DNA from 3 places in the Pseudoalteromonas sp. KS88 genome. Region 1 is predicted to be linked to each of the others. Evidence: predicted binding sites of a transcription regulator. Region 1 holds the regulator's gene; each other region holds the start of a gene.
The links. Region 1 encodes FliA, which starts transcription of late flagellar genes. Its sites were predicted from a motif close to CTAAAGNTNNNNNNNNNNNNGCCGATA; they were not measured.

Region 1 (8,016 bases):
GAATTATTGGTTGTGGCGTAAAACAAGTAAAAGATGCTAATGAATTAGCAGAAGTTTTATACCATTTACGAAATAAGCGACTAGTATTAATAGACACAGCAGGAATGAGCCAACGAGACTTACGGTTAACTGAGCAACTAAACACGCTAATGCGTAATCAGCGCGTTGATATTCGTAGTTATTTAGTATTAAGCGCTACAGCACAAATTAACGTACTGCAAGAAACCGTAAGGCACTTTAAAAAAGTTCAGCTAAGTGGCTGTATTTTCACAAAGTTGGATGAATCGCTTAGTTTAGGCGAGATTATTAGCATAGCGATTCAAAATCGCCTCCCAATAGGGTATCTTACTAATGGTCAGCGAGTTCCTGAAGATATTCGTGTCGCAAATGCTGAAAAATTGGTTAAAAAAGCAGAACAGTTATATTTAAAAAGAACAAAAGTACAACATTCAAGACGTCAAGCAGTAGCGTCAAGCACAGTAGGGATGTATGATTAACACAGTATTAGATCAAGCAAGTGGCCTGCGAAAGATGAGTCAAAACAATAATAACAGTGTAAAGGTTATCGCTGTTACTGGTGGTAAGGGTGGTGTAGGTAAAACTAATGTATCACTTAATACTGCAATAGCTTTAGGCCAATTAGGTAATAGGGTTTTAGTACTGGATGCCGATTTAGGCTTAGCTAATTGCGATGTGATGCTTGGTTTACGCGTAGAGCGGAACTTGTCTCATGTTCTCTCTGGAGAGTGTGAGCTTGACGAAATTTTAGTTGAAGGGCCAGCAGGTATTAAAATAGTCCCTGCGACTTCTGGTTCCCAAAGCATGGTCGAGTTGTCACCTTCAGAGCATGCTGGATTAATTCGTGCATTTAGTGAGTTGAGCACTGAGTTTGATATTTTAATTGTTGATACTGCCGCAGGTATTTCTGACATGGTGCTGAGCTTTTCTCGCGCAGCGCAAGACGTCATGGTTGTTGTTTGCGATGAACCGACTTCAATAACAGATGCTTACGCACTAATCAAAGTGCTCAGTCGTGAGCATGGTGTGTACAAATTTAAAATAGTTGCCAATATGGTGCGCAGCATGCGCGAAGGCCATGAACTATTTGCCAAACTTTCCAAAGTAACAGATCGCTTTTTAGATGTTTCAATGGAGCTGGTTGCAACCGTGCCATATGATGAGAATATGCGTAAATCTACTCGTCGACAAAAGGTCATTGTAGAGTTATTTCCTAACTCCCCAGCAGCGGTTGCATTTAAAACATTAGCGACAAAAGCAGTAAAATGGCCTATACCTAATCAACCATCAGGCCATTTAGAGTTCTTCATAGAAAAATTAGTAAACGGCTAACTATGACTGCATCGGTGAATAAAGCGATGGGATATCAATCAACAGTAAACTTAAATGCAATTATTGAGAAACATGCTTCATTAGTTAAGAAAGTGGCATGTCATCTCATTGCGCGTTTACCTCCAAGCGTGCAACTAGATGATTTAATACAAGCGGGTATGATTGGATTGATTGAAGCGTCAAAAAATTTCGATACCTCAAAAGGTGCCAGCTTTGAAACCTTTGCTGGCATAAGAATTCGTGGTGCGATGCTTGATGAAATGCGCCGTGGTGACTGGGCTCCACGCTCGGTTCATCGGAACAGTCGAATGGTGGCAGAAGCAATTTCAGGGTTAGAAAGCGAGCTAAACCGTGAACCTAAAGACTTTGAAGTTGCTGAAAAACTTGATATTACGCTTGATGAGTACCATCATATCCTTAGTGATGTAAATTCGAGTAAAGTACTAGGCATTGAGGATTTAGGAGTTGATGAAGATGTTATAACTCCTGTTGGTCAAGATTTTGCACTGGACAAGCCCTTTAATAACGTTAAGAATGAACGTTTTAATGAATCCTTGTTAGCTGCAATAAAGTCTTTGCCAGAGCGGGATGGGCTTGTGCTCTCGCTATACTACAATGATGAAATGAATTTAAAAGAAATTGGGCACATACTCGATGTTAGTGAATCGCGTGTGAGCCAGATACATGGTCAGGCGATGATTAAGCTAAAAGCAAAAATCAATGACTGGATAAACTAGAAGTAAGTAAATATAGGTTCAGACCTCACCGGAGGATGTTTTGGATAAAAACATGAAAATTCTTGTTGTTGATGATTTTTCGACGATGAGACGTATCATCAAAAATCTTTTAAGAGATTTAGGCTTTACAAATGTACAAGAAGCTGACGATGGTTCAACAGCTTTACCCATGTTACAAAATCAAGAATTTGATTTTGTTGTAACCGATTGGAATATGCCGGGTATGCAAGGTATTGATTTATTACGTGCTATCAGAGCTGATGGAACGCTTAAACATATCCCTGTGTTAATGGTGACAGCAGAAGCTAAAAAAGAACAAATTGTTGCTGCTGCTCAAGCCGGCGTTAACGGCTACATTGTAAAACCATTTACTGCCGCAACACTGAAAACCAAATTGGAAAAAGTGTTCGAGCGCCTAGGCTAAATAAATAGGAGAGGCTTATGTCAGCACTTGCTGCGCCTCAGATCAGTTTAGAACAAGCCCGTCAGCTTGTTGTTTACCTTGAAAATGGCGAACAAGAAAAAGCTGACCAGCTAATTATTGATGCGGCTTCTCAAGAGCAATCTGAGTTGTTTGCTGAAGTGGGTAAGTTAACGCGTCAACTGCATGATGCGTTAAAAAACTTTGAACTTGATACGCGCTTATCGGATTTGACGACAGATGCACTTCCAGATGCAAAACAGCGTTTAAACTATGTCATGGAAATGACTGAAAATGCTGCCAACAAAACGATGGACGCGGTTGAAGCAAGTTTACCAATAGCGCAAGAATTAGCAGATGAGATTGCTCACATCAAGCCAACTTGGGATCGTCTAATGAGTCGTGAAATTGAGCTTGGTGAGTTTAAAACACTTTGTCATAGTTTAGATAAATTTATGAGCCATTCTCATACAAAAACAGATGAGTTACAGGGCTTGATGACAAACGTGTTAATGGCACAAGATTTTCAAGATTTAACAGGTCAAGTTATACGAAGGGTTATTGAATTAGTTAGAGAAGTTGAAGATAGCCTAATTCATTTACTTACCGCTTTTGGTAGCCACGAGCTTAGTGGTGAAAAAATAAAAACACCTGCCGAAGCCGTAACACCGCCTGCACAAGATACACTTGCCGGTCCTGAAGGACCAATTATTGACAAAGAATCGCGAGATGATGTAGTCAATGGGCAAGATGATGTTGACGATTTATTGTCAAGTTTGGGCTTCTAAGAGGAGAGCACTGCATGAGCTTTGAAGTCGATGAAGACATTTTACAGGATTTTCTAGTTGAGGCTGGAGAAATCCTTGAGCTTTTATCAGAACAGCTAGTAGAGCTTGAAAATAATCCGGATGATACCGATTTACTGAATGCGATATTCCGCGGCTTTCACACAGTTAAAGGCGGTGCTGGTTTTTTAAGCATGACCGAACTTGTTGATGCTTGCCATGGTGCTGAAAACGTATTTGATTTGCTGCGCCAAGGTGTACGGACAGTCAACTCAGAGCTCATGGATGTTATACTTCAGGCGCTTGATACTATTAATGAAATGTTTGCGACTATTCAAAATCGTGAACAGCCTGCACCAGCAGACCCTGAACTGTTAGCTGTATTACATAAATTAAGTCAGCCCCCAAGTGATGATGAGAACGACCCTGTCTCAGTGCCAGATACAGTTGCAGCCGCACCAGCAGAAGAACCTGCTACGGAAGAACCCAGTGTTAATGATGAAGATCCGTTTGCTTTTGATGAGCTATTTAATGGTGAAGTAGATAATAGCTCAACAGAAGACAACATTGATGAAATTACCGAAGATGAATTCGAAAGCTTACTCGACGAATTGCATGGTAAAGGTCAAAGCCCAATTACTGAAAGTGCTCCAACTCAACCGAGCTCATCTGGTAATGACATAACAGATGACGAATTTGATAATTTATTAGATGAATTACATGGTGTAGGGAGCTTTGGTGAAGTTGCTGTAGATAATGCCCCGGCAACTGGGCAACAAGTTAAACCAGCTGAATCAAAAAGTTCAGTTAGTGATGAATCTGGTGACGACATAAGCGATGATGAATTTGAGGCTTTACTTGATGAACTTCATGGTAAAGGTTCAGCACCTAAAGCAGTTGCAGAGAATGCAAATGCAGTTGAACAGCCTGTAGCAAAAAAACCAGAACCCCCTAAAGAAGCTGTTCAAAAGCCTGCACCAGTTAGTAAGCCGGCCACACCAGCCGCTCCGAAAGCTGCTGAAAAGCCAGCTGCACCAGCAGCTTCGACAGCTAGTGCTGCTAAAAAGCCACCACCACCTCAAGCTGAAACAACCGTTAGGGTGGATACAAAACGCCTAGACGAAATCATGAATATGGTTGGTGAACTTGTATTGGTCAGAAATCGCTTGGTTAGCTTAGCAACAAATACTAATAACGAAGTGATGGGAAAGGCAATTTCCAATTTAGATGTTGTCACAGCTGACCTGCAAGGCGCGGTAATGAAAACCCGTATGCAGCCAATCAAAAAGGTTTTCGGTCGGTTTCCTCGAGTTGTTCGTGACTTAGCAAGAAGCTTGAAAAAAGACATCAATCTATTGCTAGTTGGTGAAGACACAGATTTAGATAAAAATTTAGTGGAAGCATTGGCTGATCCTTTAGTTCACTTGGTGAGAAACTCGGTTGACCACGGTATCGAAATGCCTGATGTTCGTGAAGCAGCAGGTAAATCAAGAACAGGTAGCGTGACATTATCAGCATCTCAAGAAGGTGATCATATACTGCTTACTATTCGTGATGATGGTGCAGGTATGGATGCTGAAAAACTGAAGAAAATAGCAATCAGTAAAGGCGTACTTGACCATGAGCAAGCAAGTCGCTTGTCAGATACCGAAGCATATAACTTAATTTTTGCACCAGGGTTCTCAACTAAAGAAGAGATTTCTGATATTTCAGGCCGCGGTGTCGGTATGGATGTTGTTAAGACTAAAATTAATCAGCTTAATGGCTCTGTAAGTATTCAGTCTGAACTGGGTGTAGGTACCATACTTGAGATAAAAGTACCGCTTACATTAGCAATCTTACCGACCTTAATGGTTGTTGTTGGTGAGCAAACATTTGCCCTACCGCTTGCAGGTGTAAGCGAAATATTTCATTTAGACTTAACACAAACTAATGTCGTTGATGGGCAGTTAACAATCATAGTCCGTAAGAAGGCAATTCCATTGTTTTACTTGGAACACTGGTTGATTAAAGGTGCAGATAGATCACAACGAAAAGCGCAAGGGCATGTTGTTATTGTTCAAATAGGTACTCAGAAAGTGGGTTTTGTTGTTGATTCATTAATCGGCCAAGAAGAAGTAGTAATAAAACCATTAGATGCTCTATTACAAGGCACGCCAGGTATGGCGGGGGCTACAATCACCTCTGATGGTGGAATTGCATTGATATTAGATGTGCCAAGTCTATTAAAGTTTTATGCTGGCTAGCCCATACTTATCCTTTTATGAGAGCCTTTGGCTCTCATAGGTAAAATTTAACAAGAGTGTACCAATGGCAGTTAAAGTATTAGTTGTTGATGATTCAAGCTTTTTTCGCCGTAGAGTCAGTGAAATTCTTGAACAAGATAAGGATATCGAAGTAATTGGTTTTGCTGTTAACGGCCGTGAAGCCGTTGATAAAACCAGTCAATTACGTCCAGATGTTATTACCATGGACGTAGAGATGCCCGTTCTTGATGGAATTAGCGCTGTAAAAGAAATAATGGCTGCTAATCCAACACCTATCTTAATGTTTTCGTCATTGACGCGCGATGGTGCAACGGCAACCTTAGATGCTCTGGATGCGGGTGCGTTGGATTTCTTACCAAAGAAATTTGAAGACATAGCACGAAATAACGAAGATGCGATAAAGCTATTACAAAATAAAGTTAAAGAAATTGGGCGTAGACGAATATCCAGATTTAACCGCCCAACTCCTTCTATTTCTTCACGTTCAGTATCAAGCAAAGAGTCGTCTACTCGCAGTGCAGTTATTCAGCCGGATCGTTCTTTTAGCCGGGCAACGCCTTCGCCTAGCCCAAAATCGGACGTGCGTGCATCGGGTAAAAAATATCAAATAGTCGCAATAGGGACATCTACAGGAGGGCCTGTTGCCCTACAAACTATTTTAACAAAATTACCCGCTAATTTTCCGCATCCTATTTTGTTAATTCAGCACATGCCAGCCGCATTTACTCCTGCATTTGCAGCAAGGTTAAATGGGTTGTGTAAAATAAAAGTAAAAGAGGCTCAGCAAGGCGATAAATTAATGCCAGGCACAGCTTATTTAGCACCTGGCGGTCAACAAATGCTTGTAGAAGGGCGTGGTGGAAATAGGACATTACGCGTATTCGAAGACGACAGTGCGAGAATAACTTATAAACCCAGTGTTGATGTAACATTTGCCAGTACAGCAAAAGCCTACCAAGGTGATGTATTAGCGGTTGTGTTGACTGGTATGGGGGCTGATGGTCGTGATGGTTCTCGAATGCTCAAACAAGTTGGTGCAACTATTTGGGCACAAGATGAAAAAAGTTGCGTGGTATATGGTATGCCTCAAGCCGTTGCAAATGCAGGCTTAGCCAGTGCAGACATCGCATTAGAGGATGTTGCGAACCGAATTATCCGTGAGATTGGGTGTGGATAAACTCTCATTTTTAGGTGTAATTGTTGCACTAGGTGCGATTACATTTGGGTATTCTCTAGAAGGCGGTATTGTATCCGCCTTATTCAGTGGACCAGCACTCCTTATTGTTTTAGGTGGAACAATAGGGGCTGTGATGTTGCAGTCTCCTTCGAGTACATTTTTAAAAGCTTTGAAAATAAGCTATTGGGTGTTTTTTCCGCCGCGTCATGATATTGACGGAGCAATTGAGCAAGTAAAGCAGTGGTCAATAAAAGCTCGCCAAGAAGGCTACCTTGCGCTTGAAGAGACGGCACTGAGTCATCCAGATCCCTATGCTGCAAAAGGGCTTAGTTTATTAGTTGATGGAGTCAGTGATAAGGCGCTACGTGACACGCTAGAAATAGACCTGTTACTTGAACGTGAACGTTTGCTTGAAGCAAGCCGAGTGTATGAAGCATTTGGAGGTTACAGTCCTACGATTGGTATCTTAGGGGCTGTTTTAGGATTGATTCAAGCAATGTCGTTTATTACCGAGCCAGAGAAATTAGGTGCGGGTGTCGCAACGGCATTTATTGCAACCATTTATGGTGTTGGTTTAGCTAATTTGTTGTTTTTGCCAATGGCTAATAAGTTAAAACAACAAGTGGAACAAAAAATGCTTTATCATGAGTTATTAGCAGAGGGGATTATGGCAATTAGCCAAGGTGATAGCCCAGTCAATATAGAGCTAAGACTAGAAGCATATCGTATTGAAAGACCAACCTTACTACCTGAGTAAAACTTCTGATGATGCGTCGTAAATTACGTAATAATAATGCCAATAATCAGCACACTGAGAGATGGTTAGTCTCTTATGCTGATTACATGACGATTATGTTTGCGTTTTTTGTTGTGATGTACGCGATGGCCATTAATAAAGAAGAAAAGTTCCAAGTATTATCTGACTCATTAGAGCAAGTTTTTGTTAAATCTGCTCGTCAACACAGCCAAGAGGGGACGGGTGTTACTGGCACGGGTCTACTCACAGATAGAGTTAGTCCAGAGAAAGAGCTTTTATTTGGCGAAAGTATTCAAAAACAAGAAGTAGGGCCGGAGTTACTTGATGGGCAAAGTGATACAAGCAATGTAAAACAAAAGCACTTAGGTAAACCTCTTGATAGCTTACTCACAAAATTACAATCTGCTTTAATTGATGAAATACGTGATGGTGAAGCAAGTTTAGAGTTACATCAGGACTGGCTAATCATTGAGTTAAGTTCGGGAATGTTATTTTCAAGTGGCAGTGCTGTAGCGCACAGTA
Region 2 (8,016 bases), on a different contig from region 1:
GTCATTGATTCGCGAATCTCGTAGTGTTAATTCGGCTTGTAACTGACTGCTAATGCTACGGTTAAACTCGGCTTCATAACTGGTAATTTCGCTTACAGGCGATAAGGTGTAATCAATGCCAAAACGGCTATAAATACGGCCAAAGCGACCTTGTAAGCGCGATGTGCCATCAACAAATTCATGGTTATTAGTGTCTTGCCATTGCAGCTGATTGCTTAGTGAAAGGCCTGAGAAGGCATAATTTAAACGGTTTTGTACTTGTTTATATATTCCCTGACTATCCGATTGCTGATAAAGAAGGTTGTTCTGATAATTTAATCGGCCAAAATCGCTCTGCATTAATTCGCCAGCCATATTTATTTGGTAGCTATCATATTCCTGATTTGTTTCGTCAGTTCGGTTAGTAGCTCTAAAGAGTAAAGATTGTTCTGCAACTTGGCTTCGTGCTGTTAACTCAAGCTCTTTTTCATTTTGGTTGTTTTGCTCATAATCTAGGTTCAATAAGAGCCTATTAAACACGCTTAGGTTTGCACCAATGGCAACGTGTTGCAAGTCGTCATCTGCTCTTTTTTGCCCCAATGCAGCTGTATAAATAGAGACGTTATCAGTAATTCCTTGCTCAAACCGCCCAGCAACTTGCCAACCTGTATTATTAAAGTTGCTGTTACCGAGTAACTGTTTTCCTTGCTCTGACACAGACAGTTCGTAAAACCCTTCACCTTTATCTAATTGATTACCATCAACAAAATAGTATTCAGTTTTACGCTCAACTTGTCCTTGAGGGCCATAAAATATCAACTCAAAATTATTTTCGCCATAATATAAATCTACATTTTCAAAAGCATAACGCCCATCTGCTAAACTAAGTTGCTGCGCAATTAATACTCCGTTGCGATAAAGCTCAGCATCCCACCCTAACTGAATGGCGCCACTTAAATTAATACGATTGTTATCAAATTGCTGGTTAAGATCACGATTAGAAAACTTAAAGCCACGCCCATACTGGCTGTTATAACGACTCCCTACTTGAGTTGCGATAACGTCGCCAAATTCAACTTCACTAGCGCCTAAAACACCGAGTAAGTTGCTTTGTGAATCTTGCCTAGTAAAAGTTAAACGTGAGTCTGTTAATAAATCACCTTCGCGACCAGATAAAAAGTACTCTGCTGATAAATAGGCAAAGTCTTGTGCGCCTAATAATGAATATCGTGTTCTATTTTGGTTTTTATCGGCACTGTAATTTAATTGCAAGTCAGCCACGGGCGCTGAAATAGCTTGATAAGGACTGGCTTTCCAAGGCAGTGTCGGTTGTGACTTTTGCTTTGTTGGATTAAGGGTTCTCCCCTTTCGCTGACGCTGAAGCTCGAGCGGGAGTGGTTCATCTGTGCTTAGGTATACTTCCAAATCAGCATAATCGACATTAAAGGCAATACCAAATGCATAGTTTAAAACGTCAATTTCAATGTAAATATCATCATCAATACTAATATCGGTATCAGCTAGCTGCAAAACACCATGATCTGTAATTAATGTGTTATCAGACAATTCAAATGTTTGTTGATTGGCGTACCAGCCTTTTGCTGAGCTTGTTGGTAAATCTATATCTATTGCAAATTGAAGGATATCTGCAAACCCTGATAAACCCAACTGCACGTTTTTTTCACTTTTGAGCGCAAAAACCTCACCCAAGTAATGGCCATTTAAATAAAGTGAAAACAGTAAAAACTCACCGGTTGCAATTCGCTGCTGCGGCTCAACTAAAACCGGTGTTTGAGGTGTGACTTGAAGGTTAGCTGTTGCAAGTTTGCTTTGAATTAGTTGCAGCGTATCGAGCGCATCATTCGCTGTTGGCGCCGTTTTACCTGATACGCTAATACTTAGGCATAATGATAGCCAAAGTAATAATCTGCTTACCTTATTATGTGCTTTCATTCACGCTTATAATAGCAACATGTTAGTTGTTATAGGCAATGTATGCTCAGCAAAGGTCACATCTGCGTATTCATCTGCCCCTGTGTATTTAAATTCTACAACACCTGGTTGTGTAATGGCTTTATCACTAAACAAGCTTAGGGTAACATCGGCACTGTCTACATCTGAATAAATACTTAAATTACCAATTTCAGCTACTTTCTCTGCAGAACTATTTGTATCGCTTTTAAAGTATGCGCTTAACTTTCCATAACTACTAAACCCAGTATTGCGGTTAACTTTTAATTTAAACTGCATGCGCTGATTATCTGGGTTTTTAATAACTTTTGCATGTTCAATAGTTACCTCGGGTACTTCTGCACTTTCACGCAGAACCACAGGAATACTGTAACTCATGATCATATTAATTTTTATCGAGCTATTAATTTTGGTGTTTTCGTTAGGTAACGCTTGAAACAGTAAGTGAGAACGGTACTCGCCAGGAGCCAAACCTTTAGGCTTTCTAAGTGCAACTTTAACAGTTTGCTTTTCACCGGGCGCTAACCTCATTTGCTTTGGCGATAGCCTTGTCATTGGGCTTAAACTTGTGTCAGTCGCTTCAGACAGAGTTACATAGCCGCCAGTTGGTGTAGATTGCTTTTCACTCCAAATTACTCGGTATGTTTTATATTCTTTACTTGTATTAATTACGCTTACTTTAGCGGTACGCTGGCGTTCATCAAAACTAATACGGGTTGGAGAAATTAGCAGGTCTGCAATTGCGCTTTGACTTAAAAATAAAAAACTGAAAACCAACATAAACGTTAACTTGTTGAACATTTTAATCCTTAGTAGTCCACGGAAATTTCAAGATTTGTAGAAGATGAGTAGTTACCATCTGAAAATTGTTTAGTGCTTGTGTTTATTTCAAGCTTGCCACCAATCAGTACACGAACTTCGCCGAATTCATCGCCAAATCCGTACTTTGGAAAGCCATTTAAACTCACTTTAAAATCGGCGCTACTGCTGCCTTGCGTATCGTGTTGAAGGGTAACAGGCGCGACTAAATTCATTGTTACACGGGTGCCTGTTGGAATACCCGTTAATATAAGCTCTGCCGGATGACCCTCCCTAATAATATAAATATCACCGGTGGTATTTATGGTGCCGTCATCTTTAATTATTACAGAGCCGAACTGTTCACTTTGTAAAACAACTAAAGTGCCAAAATCAAGCGCTTGCTGCTCTATACTGGCTGATTTAACTAATAGCGGGCATAACGCTAAATACAAGCTCAATATAGTGCACAAGCGCATAATAAACTCAGCGGCCTAAATTAATAAGCAACTTCAATCTGGAAGTTACCAGTGTAATCAGTATCGCGGTATGCTTCACTAGAAGCAATCCCAGCGGTAGAGAGAGTTGCACCAATATTAAACTCAACACTCCCATCTGCATCAGCTGTTAAGTTTGGGTTTCCTGATGTATAAGGTGTGTTAGCATTTGGACCACTGGTAATAAAATATGTCCAACTGCCAACAGTGAAGTTTGGCTCATTTAAACCCTGGCCATCAGAATCGAGTACTGTCGCTGTTGGATCTGTGATTGTTAAGCGAGCATTAGGTACGACATCTGATACAGTAAAAGAAGCGGGTGAACCTTGCCCTATGATAGAAATAATAGCGGGTGAGTTATCAGTTCTTGACGATACAGGACTTGCATCTGGATCTGGATCAATAACTAAGGTTGCTTGGTTAGCGCCTGTTGGATCTGCAACCGCACGAATAATACCAAAATCTAAATCATTACCTTTGGTCAAAACAACTGTATTTTGTACTTTAACCGTTGCACTAAAACTCTCGCTTGTAGCATAAACACCAAAAGAACTTGCAGCGACGGCTACTGCTAGTAAAGTAGAAGATAATTTCATACTAAATCCTTATAAAAGACGGGACATTACCCTATGTTGTCCCTATCATAATTATTATCGACAGTTAGGACAAATACTTTACGCTTAATTACTGAAACAAAAGATAAAGCGTACTTTATTCATATAGGTTGGCCGACAAATGGCGCACTTAAACACTTTTGTCCCATATTTTTTGCAATTAAGCAAAAAGTATTAGCTTCTGTATAATCTTGAAAAGGGCCTACGCGTAAGCCAAAAAGCGTAACGCCTTTGTTCTCTCGCTGAGTCATTAAAAAGTCGAGCTGCTTAAACGCATGAGGGTATTCTCGGTGTAATCTCACTATTTGCAACTTAACCAGCTCTGGTCTCAAATAAAGTCCTAGCTGAGCACCTGCAAGGGAATCCGACTTTGTTTGGTATATAGATTCACCAACCACATTACTTTTATCCGTTTGAGTGGCCTGATTACCATGGAGCACATCCACCCGCTCTGAACGAAGTTCTGACGGACCTTGTGCTAATTGAGAATTTGACGACAACGCCATAATCAGAAGTTTTAGATCATTTTCCATACTTGCAAGTCGATTAATACTGCCTTGTTGTTGCTGCCACTGTGCAACATATTCTTTAACTTGCTGATCAGAGATAAGTGATGATGAATCATCAACCTCGTGACTTTCATTCATGGCGCAACCGGCCATCAGCACTGCTAACATCAAAGTAAGCCAAATTCGAAGTGTAATATGCATTTTTTGCGCTTTAGTTAAAAAGTAATACGGTAATTAAGCAAAGTAAATGCCAGCTTATGTGTTTAATCGTTATGTTTATAAAATAAAAAAGTGCCATTTAGGCACTTTTTATAATTCATTGGTTTATTGCCTATTTTACTAAGCCTTTAATAAACTGTGATAAATCAGTTTTAAACTCATCTCTGCGTAGGGCAAATTCGATAGTTGCTTTTAAGTAGCCTAATTTACTGCCACAATCATGACTGCGCCCTTTAATGGCGTAAGCTGCCACAGGCTCTTTTTCCATTAACATGGCAATGGCGTCGGTTAATTGGATTTCATCACCTGCACCAGCAGGCGTTTTTGCGAGTAATGGCCAAATATTTTTACTTAAAACATAGCGTCCAACCACCGCAAGGTTTGATGGTGCAGTTTCAACCGGTGGCTTTTCAACCATGTTAGCAATAGCAGCACTTTGGCCTTGTGTTATATTTTCGTCACCAATATCGACAACACCAAACTTATCAACATCTTGCATAGGCACTGGCTCAACCATAATTTGGCTTTCACCCGTTTGCTCAAAATGTGTGATCATTTCAGCTAAGTTGTCTTTTTTGAGATTGCTTTCATGATCGTCAATAATCACATCTGGCAAAATAACCACAAATGGCTCGTCACCAATAATCGGTGCTGCGCAGTTAATCGCATGGCCTAAGCCTTTTGCTTCACCTTGGCGAACATGAATGATGGTTACGTCTTTCGGGCAAATCGATTGCACCTCGGCCAATAATTGCCGCTTTACCCGCTTTTCAAGCGTGGCTTCTAATTCAAAACTGGTATCAAAGTGGTTTTCTATTGAGTTCTTACTAGAGTGAGTAACTAATACAATTTCTTTGATTCCTGCAGCAATGGCTTCGCTAACCACATACTGAATTAATGGTCGATCTACAACTGGCAGCATTTCTTTCGGTATTGCTTTGGTTGCAGGTAACATTCTCGTTCCTAGGCCCGCAACTGGTATAACAGCTTTCATTTGATTCTCCTTAAATGGGTATTATTTGTCCTACACTGAAAAAGGGTATTTAATCGCGTCATGGCATTGGTAGCCAATGACTTCAAAGTCATCTCTTGTGACCCATGTTTCAATGTCTTCTAATGTTTTAATTGCAGGATTGATACGCAACTGAGGTGACTCAAATGGCTCACGCTTTAATTGAACATCACGCATTAATTCTAGCTGGTTTTCATAGATATGCGCATTTACAATTTTATGGTATGCCTTACCCGGTTTGTGGCCGGTAATTTGCGCCACTAAGGCAAGCAATACAAAACACTGTATTTGATTGAAATTCAAACCAAGTGGTACGTCACAACTGCGTTGGTATGATGTTAAAGATAACGTATCGCCTAACAGTGAGAATGTATGAGTGTGCATACATGGGCGTAAGCAACCTAGGTCAAACTCACCAGGGTTGTAAAACGTGATAATTTCACCTCTGTCATCGACCCCATTTGTTAGGTTATCAATTACTTTTTTAAGCTGATCTAACGGTGTACCATCGGGGCGTTGCCAGTGTCGACCTTGAACGCCGTATACCCGCCCCATGTCGTCTTCACCTTGTCGATTAGGGTTATTAAGCCATGCTTGATTTTCATTGGCATTGGCATCCCACGTCACACAACCAATTTCACGAAACTGTGCTGCACTGCTGTAACCGCGAAGGTAACCTAGCAGCTCAGCAATTGCCGCTTTATAGTAGCTTTTGCGGGTTGTGATCATTGGGAACTTATTGTTAGCTACATCGTACTCAAGATCTGCATTTATTACGGTTAAACAACGTGTTCCTGTACGTTTATTTTCAACCCAAACTCCTTCATCAACAATGCGCTGACATAACTCTAAATATTGTTTCATTATTCGCTCTTTTTAAGCTTTACTAGCAGCTGACGGTTGCGGCTTTTTGTACGCCCATATTATCAAACCTAAGCCACCAATAACCATCGGTAACGATAAAATTTGCCCCATTGAGATAAAACCGCCAAACAAGCCTAAATGTGCATCTGGCTCTCTAAAGTATTCGATGGCAAAACGGAATACACCGTAACCTAATAAAAATAAGCCGCCCACACTGCCCGCTGGACGCGGCTTTTTAGTGAATACATATAAAATAATAAACAGCACTAAGCCTTCAAAAAATGCCTCATAAAGTTGCGAGGGGTGACGGGCAAGTGGTCCACCCGACGGGAATACAACAGCCCATGGTACGTCAGTGGTTCGCCCCCACAGTTCACCGTTTATAAAGTTACCAATACGCCCAGCTAATAAGCCTACCGGTACAAGCGGTGCCACAAAATCACCTACAGCGAGAAGTTGCTTTTTACGAGTCCATGCGAAAATACAAATTGCGGTGATAACACCTAATGTACCGCCATGAAATGACATGCCGCCTTGATCTATTCTAAATAAATAAAATGGGTTTTCTAAAAAGTAGCTAAACTGATAAAACAGCACATACCCTACGCGCCCACCTAATATCACCCCCAGCATGCCATAAAAAAGTAAGTCGCTGACTTCGTCTTTTGACCAACCTGAGTTGGGTTTAGCTGCTTGGCGATTTGCCCACCACATGGCAAAAGCAAACCCTATTAAATACATTAACCCGTACCAACGTACGCTTAGTGGACCGACCGAAAATATAACCGGATCTATTTGTGGAAATTCTAGAGCCATAAAAATTAAACCTTAACTAAACACCATTTGAAGTGCGATGATAACCAATAATACTGCAAACGCTTTCTTTATCGTTGCAACGGGTAAATAATGAGTCGCTTTTGCACCAATAGGCGCCATAAACCAAGAGGTTATAACAATCCCTAACAATGCGGGTAAATATACAAATCCAACAAAGCCATGTGCTAAGTCAGTCACCTTCCAGCCAGCCGATATATAGCCAACCGAACCAAACAAAGCAATAACAATACCACACGCGGCAGCACAGCCGATTGCTTTTTTAATATCAACTGAAAAATAATTCAGCAAGGGAACAATTAACGCGCCACCACCAATACCAATTAAGCCTGACAAACCGCCCATTATCGCGCTAAAAGCACCAATAACGGGCCCTTTAGGCATCGCTTTAACACTGGGTGCTTGTTTACGTGTTGATAGCACCATACGAGCAGCAATAAATACGACACTCGTTGCAAATACTGCCCGTAATAATTGTTCTGGAATAAAACTCGCTGCAAAGCCACTAAACAAAGCGCCTACCCCAACACCGCTCATAACCCAAGGTGCTATTTCCCACGGTACATTATTATTTTTATGGTGTGCTAAAGCTGAGGATGTCGACGTAAATAAGATTGAGGCCAAAGAAGTGGCAATTGCAATAACAAGCACGTGATCTGCATCTGCTACATCAAACTTTACCAGTAAACTACTGAGCACGGGCACGATGATCAAGCCAC
Region 3 (8,016 bases), on a different contig from region 1:
GCGACACGTAAATCACTGCCCGTTAAGCTTATATCTACTGGGTTACCAAGCATACTTGCGGGCCCTGCGATACTACGAGCAACACTGGTATTGCCATCTGCAAGCGAAGCATTGTTGATCACAAAGAGTGAGCCGTCTGTAGCATCACTGGCGCTACCTACATCTGAAAGCACTAATTTATTAGTTTTGGCATCATAAGCTATGCCATGAATATTGACTGAAATCTTTTCGCCCGCATCGTTACTTGGTGTGATTGTGCGTGTCGGCATTGCCACGAATCCGCCATCGACGTAGCTGTCATATACTGCAACATCACCATTCGTTAGTGCCACATATAAACGATCGTTTACATCATCATAGGTAACATCCCAAGGTTTTGCATCTGTAACTGTCGTGGCTAGAGGAGTTGCATCACCTGCGGCGGTGGCGCCAAATACAGTGATTTGAACTGCATTAAAGTCGGCTATGAATACCAAGCCTCGTTTGTGAGAAACATGGATACCTTTTGGGTTTACCAAGGTAGTATTAGTACCAGTAATTGTACGGTCACGATCAGTATTAAACATACCACCGTCATTACGACTTTGCACTTGGCATATAGTACTGATAGCCCCATTGCCTAAGTCACTTGCTTGAATTAAGTTGCCTAACTTATCAACTGCAACACCTTCATTTGCACCACTATTAAATATTTTTAACTTTGCAGCATTTTGATCAATTAGATCAATGGTGCCTGCATTGTCAGTGCCGTTATTCGCTAAAATAAATGTTGCGGCATTAAAGCCAGGTGTGCCATCAGCACCATCTACACCGTCATTACCATCAGCGCCATCTGTACCATTATCACCTGGGGCGCCCATTTCACCCTGCATACCAGCAGGGCCGGTGCTGCCATCATCGCCATCACAACCAGTTAAACCTATTAAAATTGCTAAACTAAGCGCAGATAAGCATATTTTACTTGTCATTAAACGAGACTGAATAGATTGAGAAATGTTGCCTGAGTTGAACGTTTTCATAGTTTGTACCTTCTTAAATATTCCATTAAATGTGAACATACAAAGAGTTTGCTTAAAACAGCTTATACCAATCGTGTTAAGTTATTAGTCATTTATAGCGACGGATAAACGCCGTTAGCGCTTTATTTAGCACGCTAGAAAGGCTAAATATTTAAGTCGATTGGTATAATTTAAAAGCGTGAAACTTTGCTCACGAGTTAACCTCAGTGTGAAAACGTTTAAGGAATATAATTGGATGCAAATAAGAGAAAATAATCGGATTTTATTTTTAGTATTATGATTTTAAATAAAAAAAAGGAGCATTTGCTCCTTTTTTATTTGACCTTGAAAGGTAAACAGACCCTAGTCAGTAACAAATTTTTGTATGCTGTCGAGTATACCCTGAGCACCTAAACCCATTTCATCATGCATTTGCTGTTGTGTTCCGTGTTTGATGAATTCATCTGGAATGCCTAGGTTTAAAATGCTTGCCTTTGCTTTCACTGTTGCTAAGTACTCATTAACCGCAGAACCAGCACCACCAACAATGGCGTTATCTTCAAGCGTTATAAAGCTATCATGATCGCTAAGCAGTGAATCGATTAAGTCTGTATCTAGTGGCTTTACAAAACGCATATCTATTAAGCTTGCATCTAACTCATCAGCGGCTAAAAATGCGTTTTCAAGTAGCGTCCCAAAAGATAATATTGCAATTTTGCTGCCGTGTTTAATAACTCGTCCTTTACCGATTTCGAGGGCGGTCATTTGCTCATTAATTTCGCTATTACCGGCACCGCCACGAGGGTAGCGAACAGCAACAGGCTGATTGCATTGATAACCAGTATAAAGCATTTGGCGACACTCATTGGTATCGCTAGGTGCCATAATGATCATATTTGGAATACAACGCATAAAGCTTAAATCGTATGCACCTTGATGGGTTTCACCATCCGCGCCAACAATACCTGCACGGTCAATGGCAAATAGTACCGGTAAATTCTGTAGTGCAACATCGTGAATTAGTTGGTCGTACGCGCGTTGTAAAAAGCTCGAATAAATAGCAACAACGGGTTTTAAGCCTTCACATGCAAAGCCGGCAGCCAAAGTAACGGCGTGTTGCTCTGCAATAGCGACATCAAAGTATTGCTCTGGGTGTTCTTTTGAAAAGCGCACCATACCAGAGCCTTCACGCATGGCTGGAGTAATCGCCATTAGCTTGTCATCTTGGCTTGCCATATCACACAGCCAATCACCGAATACTTTTGAAAACGTTGCAGCACCTGGTTTAGACTTTGGTAAGCTTGACACGGCAGGGTCAAATTTAGGCACGCCATGGTAGCCAATAGGGTCAGCCTCGGCGGGCTTATAGCCTTTCCCTTTTTGTGTTTTGATATGCAGCAGCTGTGGACCTTTTAAGTTGCGCATATTGCGCAACGTGTCTACCAACATATTTACATCATGACCATCAATAGGGCCGATATAATTAAGGCCTAATTCTTCAAAGAAAGTACCAGGGATCACCATGCCTTTTAAATGCTCTTCCATGCGACTGGCTAATTCTTTTACCGGAGGTACACCTGAAAGTAGTTTTTTGCTGCCTTCACGAATATTGGTATAAAAGCTGCCTGATAAAATTCGTGCGAAGTGATTGGTTAAAGCACCGACATTTTCAGAAATAGACATTTCATTGTCGTTTAAAATGATCAGCATGTCTGATTTAACATCACCTAAATGGTTCATTGCTTCAAACGCCATACCAGCAGTAATTGCGCCGTCACCAATTACAGCTACTGTTTTACGGCTTTTGCCTTCTTTTTGTGCGGCAATTGACATACCTAGGGCAGCTGAAATAGATGTGCTTGAATGACCAACACTAAATGTATCGTAAGCACTTTCATCACGATAAGGGAAAGGGTGCAGGCCATCTTTTTGGCGAATTGTATGCATTTGGTCGCGACGACCCGTTAGGATTTTATGAGGGTAGGCTTGATGACCTACATCCCAAACGAGGCGGTCTTCTGGTGTATTATATACATAATGCAACGCAACAGTGAGTTCAACGGTGCCTAGACCAGAGGCCAGATGACCACTGCTTTGGGAAACTGAATTAAGCAAATAATCTCTAAGCTCATCACTAAATGCGGGCAGTTTTTCTTGCGCTAGATCGCGCAGCTGGGCTGGCTCTTCAACCAAACCTAATAATGGATACTTGTTACTATCAAGTGTCATGATTTTTAATACATCCTTCGCTAACCAGAGATTATTATAGCGTATTGTTGCTCTGATTTTTTAGTTATTTTGTATGTCTTTATTCGTTTGCCATTGTGTTTTATTAATGGTCACGTTCAACAATATACGCTGCTAAGCGCGCAAGAGATTCAGTATTGGCATCGATATTCGATAATGCATTAAGGGCATCTGCTAATAACAACTGAGCTTTCTCTTTTGCACCATCAAGACCAAGAAGTGCAGGGTATGTGGCTTTATTCGCCGCTATATCTGACCCTTGAGGCTTACCAAGGATAAAGGTATCGCCTTCTACATCAAGAATATCGTCCTGTACCTGAAATGCCAAGCCAATAGATTCACCAAAAATTTTTAACTGTGAAAACGTATAGTCACTGGTGTTAGGTGCACACAATGCCCCTAGTGTAATTGCGCAATTGAGCAAAGCACCGGTTTTAAGCTTATGAATGCGTTCGAGTGCTGGTAATGAAATAGCTTCATCAGTCGCAGCAATATCGAGCGCCTGTCCTCCCACCATACCCTCAATACCTGACGCCTTGCTTAATGCAGCAATCATTTTAAGCTGTTGAGAAGCTGGTATGTTAAACGTATGGTTAGCGATTAAATCAAAGGCCAATGTTTGCAGTGCATCACCAGCTAAAATTGCATGAGCTTCACCGTACACAATATGGCATGTCGGCCGGCCTCGGCGTAAATCGTCATCATCCATCGCAGGTAAATCGTCATGCACTAATGAATAGCTGTGTATACACTCTATTGCCGCAGCAAGCACATCTAAATCTTTTTTTTCTGCGCCCAACATTTTACCCGTTTCATAAACCAGAAAGGGGCGTATACGCTTACCGCCATTCAATACCCCATAATGTGTTGCTTTTTTAATATTATCTTCAGTATCAAGCGGTAGTGAAAAGTAGTTATCTAGTTTGGCTTCAACGTCATGTTGTGCAACTTTTATTTGCTCTAAAATATGCACCGATTAATCCAAGTCGTTTTTAAAGTCAGTAAGTGGTGACTGAGGGTCATTGCCCATCAAAATTGCCACTTTTTGTTCTGCTTGTTGTAATTTACTTGAAGATGCATTGGCTAGCGCAATGCCGCGTTCGAACTGCTTTAAAGACTGCTCAAGAGATAAATCACCTTGTTCCATGTCGGTGACGATTACAGTTAATTCTTCAAGTGCTTGCTCAAAGCTCAAATTTTCAGGTTTTTTAGTCGCCATCGTGGATTCAACTTAGATGATATGAAATTGAGGCCAATTTTAGGGGGAATGCTAAACTAGGTCAAAGACTGATGCATTTTTTTTATTTATTTACGCGTTATTTGTTTTTTTATTTTGACTGAGCCTATGCTTAAACCTTGCAGCTTAAGGTGGTTAGATTAAAATAACAGTATAGAAGGCAACGTCATTCTCATTTATTCACGTAAATGATTTAAGTAATTCAATCTATTGCCGATAAGCAGTTAATAATAAAAGTTTGTTATTAAAAGTAGCAAAGTATCAATTCCTCTGGAGGGGTAAGTGGATTTAGCAACCATTATAGGTATTCTTGGGGCAATTGGCTTAATCGTAATGTCGATGGTGCAAAGTAGTAACGGTGAAGTGGCTATGTTTTACAACACGCCATCAGTTGTCATCGTATTTGGTGGCTCGATATTTATCGTTCTATCCAACTACACCATGGGCCAATTCTTAGGTATTGGTAAAGTATGCGCTAAAGCATTTATGTTTAAAATTGAATCGCCTGAAGAGCTGATTGAAAAGGCCGTTGAGCTTGCTGATTCTGCTCGTAAAGGAGGATTCTTGGCTCTCGAAGAGGCCGAAATTCCCAACGGCTTTATGCGAAAAGGCGTTGATATGCTCGTGGACGGACATGATGCTGATGTTGTTCGCGCAACGCTCCAAAAAGACATCTCGCTTACTTCTACACGTCATGAATCAGGGGCAGGGCTATTTAAAGCGCTTGCTGATATCGCACCTGCTATGGGCATGATCGGTACGTTGATTGGTTTGGTTGCAATGTTATCAAACATGGATGATCCAAAAGCAATCGGCCCAGCAATGGCGGTTGCGTTATTAACTACCTTATATGGTGCCTTTTTAGCAAACGTTATCGCGATCCCTATTCAGGTTAAATTAGAGCTTCGTAAAGAAGAAGAGGCAATGAACCAACGTTTGATTTTGGATGCTGTTTTAGGTATCCAAGATGGCCAAAATCCAAAAGTTATTGAAGGGATTTTAAAGAATTACCTCGCTGAATCTAAGCGTAATGTGGACACTGAGGAGTAAGCATGTCTGATGAAGAGTGCAAATGTCCCCCCCCAGGATTGCCAGCTTGGATGGGGACCTTCGCTGATTTAATGTCATTGTTAATGTGCTTTTTTGTACTCTTGCTCGCATTTTCAGAAATGGATGTGCTTAAATTTAAACAGATTGCGGGCTCAATGAAATTTGCTTTTGGTGTGCAAAATAAGATTGAGGTAAAAGATATACCAAAAGGAACCTCTGTCATAGCGATGGAATTTACCCCAGGTAAACCTGAACCCACGCCCATTGAAACCATTCAACAGCAAACCGTTGAGATGACTCAACAAATGCTTGAGTTTCAAGCAGGAGATGAAAGCTCGGCCGGGGGGCGTCAAGAACAACGTGGTAATAAACGTGGTGGTGAGTCGCAAAGCACCGCTCAACAACAAGCTTCTGAACAATCCACATCGTCTGCAGATCAAGAGCAAGTTAATGAGCTCGTTAAGAAGATTGCGCAACAGTTAGAGCAACAAATTATGGATGGCGCAGTTGAGCTAGAGTCATTAGGGCAACAAATAATTATTCGTATCCGAGAGAATGGTTCGTTCCCATCAGGCAGTGCATTTTTACAGCCCCGTTTTAAACCTATTATTCAAGATATAGCGACTTTATTAAAAGACGTACCGGGTGAAATTACGGTTTCAGGCCATACCGATGACTTCCAGGTGTCAAATGAGCTGTATACAAATAACTGGGATCTGTCATCTAAGCGTGCTGTTGCAGTTGCAACAGAAATGCAAAAAGCTCAGGGTTTTGATAAAACCAGGATGGTCGTTGTTGGTCATGCTGAAACACGTCCATTGGTTCCTAATGAAACAGATACCGACAGACGCAGAAACAGACGCGTTGAAATTTCAATTATGCAAGGCAAGGCAAAAGAGTCTGATCCTATAGAAGTAAGGTAATGGATTGAGTCGAATGGTATAAATTTTAAGTGTGAAAGGTTTTGTTGTGCTTAAATTTATGTAATCGATAATATAGTGTGCTAAAGTACTGTTTATATGAACAGTGTTGGAGCTCGTTGTGAAACTGTATATCGCAGAAAAACCATCATTGGGTCGTGCTATCGCTGATGCACTTCCTAAACCCCATAAAAAGCATGATGGTTACATTGAGGTAGCAAATGGTGATTGCGTTTCGTGGTGCATTGGTCATTTGCTCGAACAAGCTGAACCTGACGACTATAACGAGCAGTATAAAAAATGGCGCTTTGATGATTTACCCATAGTGCCTGATCAATGGCAATTAAAAGCTAAACCAAAAACCCGCAAACAACTTACGATACTTAAAAAGTTAATCAAACAAGCTGATCAATTAATTCATGCTGGTGATCCCGATAGAGAAGGGCAGTTACTTGTTGATGAGGTGATTGAGCAAGTAAAACTTAGCCAAGCCAAAAAACAACAAATTCAACGTTTATTGATCAGCGATTTAAATATTAGTGCAGTAAAGAAAGCGTTGGCAAGTATTCGCAGTAATCGTGACTTTATTCCATTGAGTGTTTCTGCACTGGCGCGCTCTCGCGCCGATTGGTTATTTGGTATGAACTTAACCCGTGCATATACCTTAGCTGGGCAAAAAGCAGGGTTTGGTAATGTGCTTTCTGTTGGGCGCGTACAAACACCTATTTTAGGGTTAGTGGTAAATCGTGATAATGAAATTACTAATTTTGTAGCAAAACCATTTTATGAAGTGTTTGCTCATTTAAATACGGAGGAGCAACAAAGTTTCACCGCTAAGTGGCAACCAAGCAAAGCGTGCGAGCCTTATCAAGATGAAGAAGGGCGAGTACTACATCGAGGTCTTGCAGAGAATGTCGTATCAAGAATAGCAGGACAAAAAGGCGAAGTTACGGCACTTGAGCAAAAGCAGAAAAAACAGCAAGCCCCTTTACCGTATAATTTATCAGCCCTGCAAATAGATGCAGCGAAAGCGTTTACGATGCCAGCTCAAAAAGTGTTAGATATTTGCCAAACTTTGTATGAACGCCATAAGCTCATCACATATCCGCGCTCAGATAATCGTTATCTACCAAAAGATCACCACCGGGAAGCTGCAAGCATTGTAAAAGCGATTGCTAGCAATGGGGGGCAAAGTGCAATTCACTGTAGTCAGGCCGATACCAGTAAGCGTAGTAAATGCTTTAATGATGCAAAGGTAGCTGCGCATCACGCCATCATTCCTACTGCTAAACAATTAAAGTCGGTAAGCTTAAATTCAGACGAAGCAAAGGTCTATAGCCTAGTATGTCGGCATTACCTCATTCAGTTCTATCCTGACTATATATTTAATGAAACAAAGGTTGAGGTAACCATTGCTGGTGGTTTATTTAAAGCGAATGCAAAACAAGAGATCAGCTTAGGTTTTAAAGTACTAATGGGTAAATCAGAGCTAAAAGATCAGCAAACTTTACCGCCGTTAGTTAAGGGGCAAGTGCTTGAGTGTTCCCATGGCGAAGTGGTTGAT

Region 2: a site for FliA is predicted at 3,897-3,923, ahead of C7Y70_RS15010 (DUF4402 domain-containing protein). Genes of this name have one in related genera too.
Region 3: a site for FliA is predicted at 4,675-4,701, ahead of pomA (flagellar motor protein PomA). Genes of this name have one in related genera too.

What each region holds. Positions count from the first base shown of each region.
Region 1 covers NZ_PYHV01000016.1:82,751-90,766, forward strand. The annotation lists gene flhF (flagellar biosynthesis protein FlhF) at 1-497, shown strand, start outside; gene C7Y70_RS10385 (MinD/ParA family protein) at 490-1,350, shown strand; gene C7Y70_RS10390 (RNA polymerase sigma factor FliA) at 1,377-2,087, shown strand; gene cheY (chemotaxis response regulator CheY) at 2,128-2,511, shown strand; gene C7Y70_RS10400 (protein phosphatase CheZ) at 2,529-3,296, shown strand; gene C7Y70_RS10405 (chemotaxis protein CheA) at 3,311-5,539, shown strand; gene C7Y70_RS10410 (chemotaxis response regulator protein-glutamate methylesterase) at 5,604-6,737, shown strand; gene C7Y70_RS10415 (flagellar motor protein) at 6,730-7,494, shown strand; gene C7Y70_RS10420 (flagellar motor protein MotB) at 7,503-8,016, shown strand, end outside.
Region 2 covers NZ_PYHV01000021.1:118,937-126,952, reverse strand. The annotation lists gene C7Y70_RS15025 (MSCRAMM family adhesin SdrC) at 1-1,932, opposite strand, end outside; gene C7Y70_RS15020 (fimbria/pilus periplasmic chaperone) at 1,939-2,751, opposite strand; gene C7Y70_RS15015 (DUF4402 domain-containing protein) at 2,760-3,227, opposite strand; gene C7Y70_RS15010 (DUF4402 domain-containing protein) at 3,248-3,841, opposite strand; gene C7Y70_RS15005 (SPOR domain-containing protein) at 3,961-4,569, opposite strand; gene galU (UTP--glucose-1-phosphate uridylyltransferase GalU) at 4,700-5,581, opposite strand; gene C7Y70_RS14995 (thymidylate synthase) at 5,612-6,463, opposite strand; gene lgt (prolipoprotein diacylglyceryl transferase) at 6,476-7,279, opposite strand; gene C7Y70_RS14985 (sulfite exporter TauE/SafE family protein) at 7,292-8,016, opposite strand, start outside.
Region 3 covers NZ_PYHV01000028.1:3,466-11,481, reverse strand. The annotation lists gene C7Y70_RS17330 (hypothetical protein) at 1-968, opposite strand, end outside; gene dxs (1-deoxy-D-xylulose-5-phosphate synthase) at 1,362-3,227, opposite strand; gene ispA ((2E,6E)-farnesyl diphosphate synthase) at 3,331-4,218, opposite strand; gene xseB (exodeoxyribonuclease VII small subunit) at 4,222-4,464, opposite strand; gene pomA (flagellar motor protein PomA) at 4,765-5,532, shown strand; gene C7Y70_RS17305 (flagellar motor protein MotB) at 5,535-6,455, shown strand; gene C7Y70_RS17300 (DNA topoisomerase III) at 6,574-8,016, shown strand, end outside.